Regions from separate parts of the Kribbella sp. NBC_00382 genome, predicted to be linked through region 2. Evidence: riboswitches for the same ligand, from Rfam matches in the RefSeq annotation. Region 2 holds a riboswitch; the other holds the start of a gene.

Region 1 (4,411 bases), 2.2 Mb from region 2:
GCACCGAGACGCAGGCACTCGGTGGTGGCCAGTTGAAGCTGCACAAGGTCGGTACACCGCAGGACGACGACCAGCTGATCCTGAACTTCCCGGACAATCCGCAGATCTTCATCCAGCCCGAGGTGTCCGACGACGATCGGTACCTCGTGGTGACGCTTGCCGAGGGCACCGATCCGGCGACGCGGCTGTGGGTCTATCCGCTGGCCGACGGCGGGCTGGGGGAGCCGATCAAGGTGATCGACGAGTTCCGCGACGAGACGCTGTTCGTCCGGATGTCCGGCGACCAACTCGTACTGCGGACCGACCGCGACGCATCCCGGGGCCGGGTGGTGACCTCGGATCTGGCCGGCAACTTCACCGACCTCATCCCCGAGGGCGACAACGCCTTGCTGACCGTGAGCGGCACGTTGGCGGGGCTTGCCGTGGTGACCCTGGTCGACGCGCAGCCGGTGCTCGCGCTGCACTCCTTGGAGGGCGGCGACGGCCAGGTGGTGCCGGTGCCGGGTGGGGGCTTTGTGGGGTTGAACGCGTCGACGAAGTACGACGAGCTGTTCATTGGCTTGTCGTCGACCACGGATCCGACGGTCGCGTATGTGGTCTCGGCTGAGACGGGTGAGTTCCGGGCGCTGCCATCGTTGGTGCCGGCCGGTGTCGGCTTCCTGTCGCCGGACATCACCGTGAGCCGTCGGGTCGAGCCCGGGCGGCAAGTGCCGTACTTCCTGATCAGCCGGGCCGACCTGACCTTCGACGAGCCGCGGCCGACGTTGATGTACGGCTACGGCGGCTTCGGCATCCCGATCATGGCCGACTACCGTCCGGGCTGGCCGGCCTGGCTTGCGGCGGGCGGCGTACTGGTGATCACCAACTTGCGTGGCGGTGGGGAGTACGGGAGCTCCTGGCATGACGACGGGCGGCTGCGGAACAAACAGAACGTCTTCGACGACTTCATCGCGGTCGGGGAGGACCTGACCAAGACCAAGGTCAGTACACCGGCGCAGCTGGCCATCCACGGCCGCAGCAACGGCGGACTGCTCGTCGGAGCGGTGATGGCCCAGCGGCCGGACCTGTTCGCGGTGGCGCTGCCCGGTGTCGGCGTGCTGGACATGCTGCGCTTCCACCTCTTCACTGTGGGCGCTGCCTGGGCATCGGACTTCGGACTGCCCGACGACCCGACACAGTTCGAGGACCTGCTGGCCTACTCGCCACTGCACAACCTGCGCGACGGTACGTCGTACCCGGCGACTCTGGTCGTCACCGGCGACCATGACGACCGGGTGGTGCCACTGCACAGCCACAAGTTCATGGCGACCTTGCAACACGTTCAAGCTGGTAGTAGTCCGGTGCTCAGCAGAATCGAGGTCAACACCGGTCACGGCTTCGGTAAGCCCGCGGCCATGGTTGCCTCGGAATGGGCCGACCTGCTGGCGTTTGCCGCTCACCACACAGGCCTGCAACCGGACGCCTGACTCTTGGGGTTCGCGGCTGGGCCGAACGGTGGCCCGGCCGCGGGCGAGTCAGGGTTGTTTCACCAGATCTTGGGGGCGATGAGGTCGCGGGGGTCGTTGTGGGGCTGACAGCCGTGCGGCGTCTCGTCGTACTGGGTGGTCAGGCCGCTGGTCGCCAGGGTGCGCACGGCGTTCACGAGACGGTCGACGTGCTCGCGGGTCGTACCGAGGCCGAGGCTGGCCCGGACGGCCGTGGCCTCCGGCGAGTCGGCGAGCAGGTGGCCGACCAGCGGGTGCGCACAGAACTTGCCGTCCCGTACGCCGATCCCGTACTCCGCCGAGAGCGCTGCCGACACCAGCGTCGAGCTGACCCCGTCGATGGTGAAGCAGACCGTGCCGACCCGGTCAGCGTCGGCGCCGAAGATGTCGTACGTGTTTACGCCGGCGATCTGGGCCAAACCGGTGCGGAGCCGGGCGAGCAGGCTGCGCTCGTGCTGCTCGATCGCCTCGCGGTGCTGGGTGATCGCGGCGCAGGCGGCGGCCAGTGCGATCGCGCCGATCACGTTGGGGGAGCCGCCTTCGTGCCGGGCCGGGCCTTCGTTCCACACGGTCGTGTCGCTGGTCACCGCGGCCGTCGCGCCGCCGCCCAGCAGGTACGGGTCGGCTGCGTTGAGCCAGTCGGCCCGGCCGATCAGCGCGCCGGCACCGTACGGGGCGTAGAGCTTGTGGCCCGACAGTGCGACCCAGTCGACGTCCAGCTCCTGGATGTCGACGGCGCGGTGCGGGGCGAGCTGCGCGGCGTCGAGGCAGACGCGGGCGCCGTGGGCCTTGGCGACGGCGGCGATCTCGGCGATCGGGAAGATCTCGCCCGTGACGTTCGACGCGCCGGTGATGACGACCAGGCGGGGACCCTCGGGTGCTTCGCGCAGCGCGTCGGCAACTGCGGTCACCGCTGCGGTGGGGCTGGTCGGCGCGGCGAGCCTGGTGGTGCGCTCGGCGGGCCAGGGGAGAAGGGCTGCGTGGTGCTCGGACTCGAACACGATCACGGTCGCGTCGGCCGGTACGGCGCGGGCCAGCAGGTTGAGTGCGTCCGTGGTCTGCCGGGTGAAGATCACCTGGTCGGTCTCGCGGGCGCCGACGAAGCCGTGCACCTCGGCGCGGGCCCGCTCGTACCACTGGGTGGTGATCCGGGAGGCGTAGCCGTTGCCACGGTGCACCGACGCGTACGACGGGAGCGCGGCCTCGACCGCCGCTCGCACCGACTCCAGACACGGCGCGCTCGCACCGTGGTCGAAGTTCGCGTAGTCCGTCACGCGACCGTCGGCCAGCGGGACCAGCAGGTCGCTCGCGACGGTCGCTGGGATGTTGCCGGTGGTGAGCTTGCTGATCACCGGCCGGGTGGTCACGGCGGTGTTGGAAGGCTCGAGGATGGAGAGGATCGACATGGTTCTGCTCCCGGGTGGTCCGCACTTGCCGAATCGGGGTATCCGAACGGCCGGGTCCTCACCCGGGGCACCCCACCGCGGAGGAGGGTTGCCGGCCAGCGAGCCGGGGCTTGACGCTGACACTCATGACCTGCCGAAGACGGTAACCAACGATCCGTGGTCTGCGCCAGCAGCTATCTCAGTGTTTGGGATACTCGCACGTATCGTGAGACGGTAGGCGTGCGCTGCGAGGCTTTTGTGGTTGTTGCTTGATGCAATGGCCCGGGGGAGTGGCGTCGGGAGAGGATGCGCGGATGACCTGGATCGCACCTGAGGTCGAGCGGCCCGAGGGCTCGCTCGTCGCGCCCGAGCAGGAGTTGCTCGCCGGCTACCTGAACTTCTACCGGACCACGCTGCTGTACAAATGCTCCGGTCTGACCGCCGAGCAACTGGCCGCGCGGCCGTCGCCGCCCTCCAACCTCTCGCTGCTCGGGCTGATCCGGCACCTGACCAAGGTCGAGCGGATCTGGTTCCGCATCCACTTCGCCTCCGCCAGGCCCGCTCCCGCAGCGCCCGCACCTTCCGCCGCGCCCGCGCCTGCCCCCGCATCTTCCGCCGCGCCCGCCTCCGCCTCTGCCCCCGCCTTTGCCGAGCCGGCTGAGCCGGTCTTCGACCCGGCGCTGGGCAAGGACGCTGACTTCGAGTTGATCGACGCGAGTCGCGCCCAAGCGGAGTACGAGGCCCTGATCGACGAGTGGGCGCTGTCCGACAAGGCCGCCGAGGGCTACTCGCTCGACCAGCAGTTCACCTTCCGTGACGAGGTGTCCTCGCTCCGGATGATCTACATCCACCTGATCGGCGAATACGCCCGCCACTGCGGCCACGCCGACTTCCTCCGCGAACACCTGGACGGCGTGACCGGCGCCTAATGCCGGCGCTTGGACACGCCCGGCCGCGGGGGGCTGTGACGCTACGGATGGGGCGGTGTGATCGGCGTGTGACACGTGTGACTCGAGTGGTAGTCGGGGTAGCCTGCTAGATATGGCTACCCGCACGTCTTCCCCGGCGCGGGCGCGGAAGTCGGCAGCTAGCAGCCCCGCATCGGGCCGCTCGGCAGCTGGTGGCCGCTCCCGTCCGTCAGGCGCCCAGAAGCGTGGGCAGAGCACGAAGCGCAGTGGTACCACCGCTGCGCGGACTGCCGTACCCAAATCCACTGGGGCCGGCCCGTTCGCGGCCGCCATGCTCGCCCTCGCCAGGGGGCTGGTCAAGGTCTGGATCGGGATCGCCCACCTGCTCGGCAGCATGGTCCGCGGCATCGGCCACGGCGCCCGTGACCTCGACCCCGCCCACCGCCGCGACGGCGCCGGCCTCACCCTGATCGGCCTGGCGTTCGTAGTGGCCGCCGCGATCTGGTGGGACATGCCCGGCGCGGTCGGCAAGGGCATCCGGGTGGCGGTCGGCGGCAGCGTCGGCATGCTCGGCTGGGCCGTCCCGCTGATGCTCCTGTTCATCGCGCTGCGCACCATGCGTCACCCGGACCGC
Region 2 (4,411 bases):
CTTAGGACATCCGGTCGGTTCAGGCGTTGTCGGTGGGGTGGGCGAGACTGGGGGAGTGACTTCGGTGGTGCGGCGGTGGCGGGCGGGGCGGGTGGTGGATCCGCATGTGGTTATTGGGGGGTTGCGGAAGGGGCCGGGGGATCCGGCGTATGTGTTTGAGGCGGGGCGGCGGACTGTTTGGCGGGCTACTCGGACGCCGGATGGGGCGGTGTTGATCAGGCTTACGCCGTACTCCGGGCTGGGTGAAGTTGAGGCGGAGGCGTGGGGGCCGGGGGCGGGGTGGGCGCTGGACGGGGTGCCGGAGTTGTTGGGGGAGGCGGATAGCTGGGACGGGTTCGAGCCGTTGGCTGAGCATCGGGCGTTGGTGGATGCGGCTCGGCGGTTCTCGGACTTTCGGGTGCCTCGGACTCGGGCTGTGTTCGAGGCGATGGCTGCGGCTGGGATCGAGCAGGTGGTGACGGGGAAGGAGGCGTTCGCCGGGTGGCGGATGCTGCTGCGAGAGTACGGGGAACCGGCGCCGGGGCCGGGGTCGCCTGATGGGCGGAAGATGATGGTGCCGCCGTCGCCGGAGGAGTGGCGGATGATTCCGTCGTGGCAGTGGTTGCGTGCCGGGGTCGAGGGGCGCCGGTCGCGGGTGGTGATCACCGCGGCGACGCGGGCGGCGGCGTTGGAGCGGACGCTGGAGCTGACCGACGGGGCTGAGGTCGAGCGCCGGCTCAGGTCCCTGCCAGGCGTGGGAGTCTGGACCGCCGCGGAGGTCCGGCAGCGCGCCCACGGGGATGCCGATGCCTTCTCGTTCGCCGACTACCACGTCTCGCGCGACGTCTCGTACGCCCTCACCGGCGAAGAACTCGACGACGACGGCTGCGCCGAACTCATCGAGCCCTACCGAGGCCACCGCTACCGAGTCCAAGCCCTCCTAGGCCTGGCCGGCCACCATCACCCCCGCTACGGCCCCCGCAAATCCCTCCCCACCCACACCCCCGGCGCCACCCACCGCCTTCGCTAACCGACCGACCCATCCCGCGTTCCGCGCCCCCGGTGGTGAAAAGGGTGGGAGTTGGGCACTAGGAGCGGATATGAAGATCGACGGGGATGGGCTCTACCTGGTTGCCGGGTTGGCTCTGCTGGTTGGCGCGGTGTTGCCGCGACTCTTGCGGCGGTATGCGATTTCGGCGCCGATGGCGTTTGTGGCGGCTGGGTTGGTGTTGGGGGTGTTTGTCGAGCGGGGGCGGGTTAGTCCGATCGCTGAGTCGGGGGTGACTGAGCATCTGGCCGAGTTGACGATTTTGATTGCGTTGATGGGGGTCGGGCTGGCGATCGATCGGCCGATCGGGTGGAAGCGGTGGGCTGTGACGTGGCGCCTGTTGCTGGTGGCGATGCCTGCTTGTATCGCGGCAGTGGCCGGCGTGGGGTGGCTGGTGGGGTTGGCGCCGGCTACGGCCTTGCTGCTGGGCGCAGTACTGGCTCCTACCGACCCGGTGCTCGCGTCGGACGTACAGGTGCAAGGACCGACGACCGGGGAGGGCGCCGAGCCGGAGGAGGACGATGAGGTGCGGTTCGCGCTCACCTCGGAGGCGGGGCTCAACGACGGGCTGGCCTTCCCGTTCATCTACGCGGCTGTGTTCGCGGCGACGAAGGGAGCGGTCGGGAACTGGGCGCTGGAGTGGTTCGCCTGGGACCTGATCGGCAAGACCGTGATCGGTGTCGCCATCGGGATCGGGGCCGGCTGGTTGCTCGGCAAGATGGCGTTCTCCGCGCCGTCGCGCACTTTCCGGCTGGCCGATTCACGCGAGCCGGTACTGGCGTTGGCGATGACGCTCGGCGTGTACGGCCTCGCCCAGGTACTGCATGGCTATGGATTCATCGCCGTCTTCGTCGCCGCCCTGACGCTAAGGGCCGCCGAGCGCAGCCATGACTTCCACGAGGACCTACACGGCTTCATCGAGCAGCTGGAACACATCCTCACCTGGGGCATCCTGCTGCTGCTCGGCGTCGCGATCACCGGCGGCCTGCTCAAGCCACTGACCTGGGCAGGCGCCGCGATCGGCCTGCTCCTCGTGCTGGTACTACGTCCGCTCACCGCCTGGCTATCCCTGGCCAAGACGCCGATGCGCCGGTCCGAGCGCTGGGTCGCGGCGGCGTTCGGCGTACGGGGTGTGGGGTCGGTGTTCTACCTGGCCTACGCAGGCGCCGACTTCAGCACCGACCTGCCGTGGCTGTGGGCAACCGTCGGCTTCACCGTCGTACTAAGCGTCGCGGTCCACGGTGTCGCCGCCACCCCACTCATGCGCATGCTCGACCTCCGCCGCGACCGAGCCGCCTGAGCTTGAGCCGATCAGGGTCAAAATCTCACGATGAGATCAGGCGTCTCGTATGCTGGGAACGAAAGACACGATCCGGACCCGATTGGGTAGCCTCGTCAGTGCTCATCCAGAGGGACTGAGGGAAACGGCCCGTTGAAGTCCCGGCAACCCTCCCCGTGCGGCGGCTCGATCCGAGGCGCTCGGCGGCGGAACGGTGCCAAATCCGTCCTGTGCCGAGATCCGGTGCGGGGAAGATGAGGAGGGAAAACTCCGTCATGAGCCTGAGCACCGCGCCGACCACCCACACCATCCGTGAAGGTGCCTTCGGCAACGGCACGCATCTGAGCTGTCGCGCGTGCGGCGCCAAATCCGAGCTCGGCCCGTTCTACGCCTGTATGGAGTGCTTCGGCCCGCTCGAGGTCGGGTACGAGTTCCCGACCATCACGCGTGCGCAGATCGAAGCCGGACCCAAGAACATCTGGCGGTACCAGCCGCTGCTGCCCGTCCCGGTCGACGTGGCCAGCTTCCCGAACACCGAGCCCGGCTACACCCGGCTGATCGACGCCGGCAACCTGGCCCGCGAGCTCGGCCTGCGCAAGCTGTGGGTGAAGGACGACTCGGGCAACCCGACGCACTCGTTCAAGGACCGGGTCGTCGCCTCCGCCCTGAGCGCCACCCGCGAGCTCGGCATGAAGGTCTTCGCCTGCCCCTCCACCGGCAACCTCGCGAACGCCGTCGCCGCGGCCGCCGCCCGGGCCGGCATCCGCTCGGTCGTGTTCATCCCGCAGGACCTCGAGCGCCCCAAGATCATCACCACTGCCGTGTACGGCGGCACGCTGGTGGCCGTCGAGGGCAACTACGACGACGTGAACAAGCTCGCCTCCGAGATCGCCGGTGAGGAGGAGGGCTGGGCGTTCGTCAACGTCAACGTCCGCCCGTACTACTCCGAGGGCTCCAAGACGCTCGCCTTCGAGATCGCCGAGCAGCTCGGCTGGCGGATCCCGCAGCAGGTGGTGATCCCGGTCGCGTCCGGCTCGCAGCTGACCAAGATCGACAAGGGCTTCACCGAGCTCGGCAAGCTGGGCCTGGTCGACGCGACCGACTACAAGATCTACGGCGCCCAGGCGACCGGGTGCTCGCCGGTCGCGCAGGCGTTCCGGGACGGCCACGATGTGGTGAAGCCGGTCAAGCCGGACACCATCGCGAAGTCGCTGGCGATCGGCAACCCGGCCGACGGACCGTACGTGCTCGACGTGGCCCGGCGTACCGGCGGGGTGATCGAGGACGTCAGCGACGAAGAGGTCATCCAGGGCATCCAGTTGCTCGCCCGGACCGAGGGCATCTTCACCGAGACCGCGGGCGGGGTGACCGTCGCGACGCTGAAGAAGCTGATCGAGACGGGGCAGATCGACCCCGACGCCGAGACCGTGATCATCAACTCCGGCGACGGGCTCAAGACGCTCGACGCCGTGGCCGACCGGGTCGGCCCGAAGGTCACCATCCCCGCGTCGTACGACGCCTTCGTGAAGGCGGGTCTGCAGTGAGTGTCAGCGTCCGTGTCCCGACCATCCTGCGCCCCTACACCCAGGGTGCCTCCGAGGTCTCCGTCGAGGGGGCGACCCTGAGCGAGGTGCTCGAGTCCCTCGATACGTCGTACCCCGGCATCAAGGGCCGGGTGCTCGACGAGTCCGGCGAGCTCCGCCGGTTCGTCAACATCTACGTCGACAACGACGACGTCCGCTTCTCCGAGGGCCTGCAGACCCCCATCAAGGACGGCGGCCAGATCTCCATCATCCCCGCCGTCGCCGGCGGCTGATCCTGCGACCTTGAACACCGAACGGCGACCTTGAACAAGTAATAACTTGTTCAAGGTCGCCGTTTGCTGTCCGAGCCCACCGGTTGTGGGCTGGCGTTAGTCGGTGCCGGACTCCATTGCGGCGTTGTCGAGCAGGGCGTCCTCGGGGTTGGGCTCGCCCCGGGAGGCGATGTCGTCGGCGCCGCCCGTCGTCATCTCGCCGATCAGGGTGGTCTCGCCGAGCTGGTTGGTGTCGGCGCCCAGCAGCTGGGCGTGGGCGGTACCGATCATGCCCAGGCCGGCGTACTGC

Evidence for each region. A riboswitch is a leader RNA that binds a small molecule or an ion and turns the genes downstream of it on or off. The one in region 2 is predicted to bind S-adenosylmethionine.
Region 1: another riboswitch for S-adenosylmethionine. It lies ahead of OHA70_RS28360 (aminotransferase class V-fold PLP-dependent enzyme); the one in region 2 lies ahead of thrC (threonine synthase).

What each region holds. Positions count from the first base shown of each region.
Region 1 is NZ_CP107954.1:5,945,402-5,949,812, forward strand. It holds gene OHA70_RS28355 (prolyl oligopeptidase family serine peptidase) at 1-1,466, shown strand, start outside; gene OHA70_RS28360 (aminotransferase class V-fold PLP-dependent enzyme) at 1,526-2,890, opposite strand; SAM riboswitch class IV at 2,907-3,021, opposite strand; gene OHA70_RS28365 (DinB family protein) at 3,184-3,798, shown strand; gene OHA70_RS28370 (FtsK/SpoIIIE family DNA translocase) at 3,911-4,411, shown strand, end outside.
Region 2 is NZ_CP107954.1:3,749,821-3,754,231, forward strand. It holds gene OHA70_RS18395 (DNA-3-methyladenine glycosylase family protein) at 209-1,009, shown strand; gene OHA70_RS18400 (cation:proton antiporter) at 1,080-2,327, shown strand; SAM riboswitch class I at 2,427-2,567, shown strand; gene thrC (threonine synthase) at 2,582-3,850, shown strand; gene OHA70_RS18410 (ubiquitin-like small modifier protein 1) at 3,847-4,122, shown strand; gene argG (argininosuccinate synthase) at 4,219-4,411, opposite strand, start outside.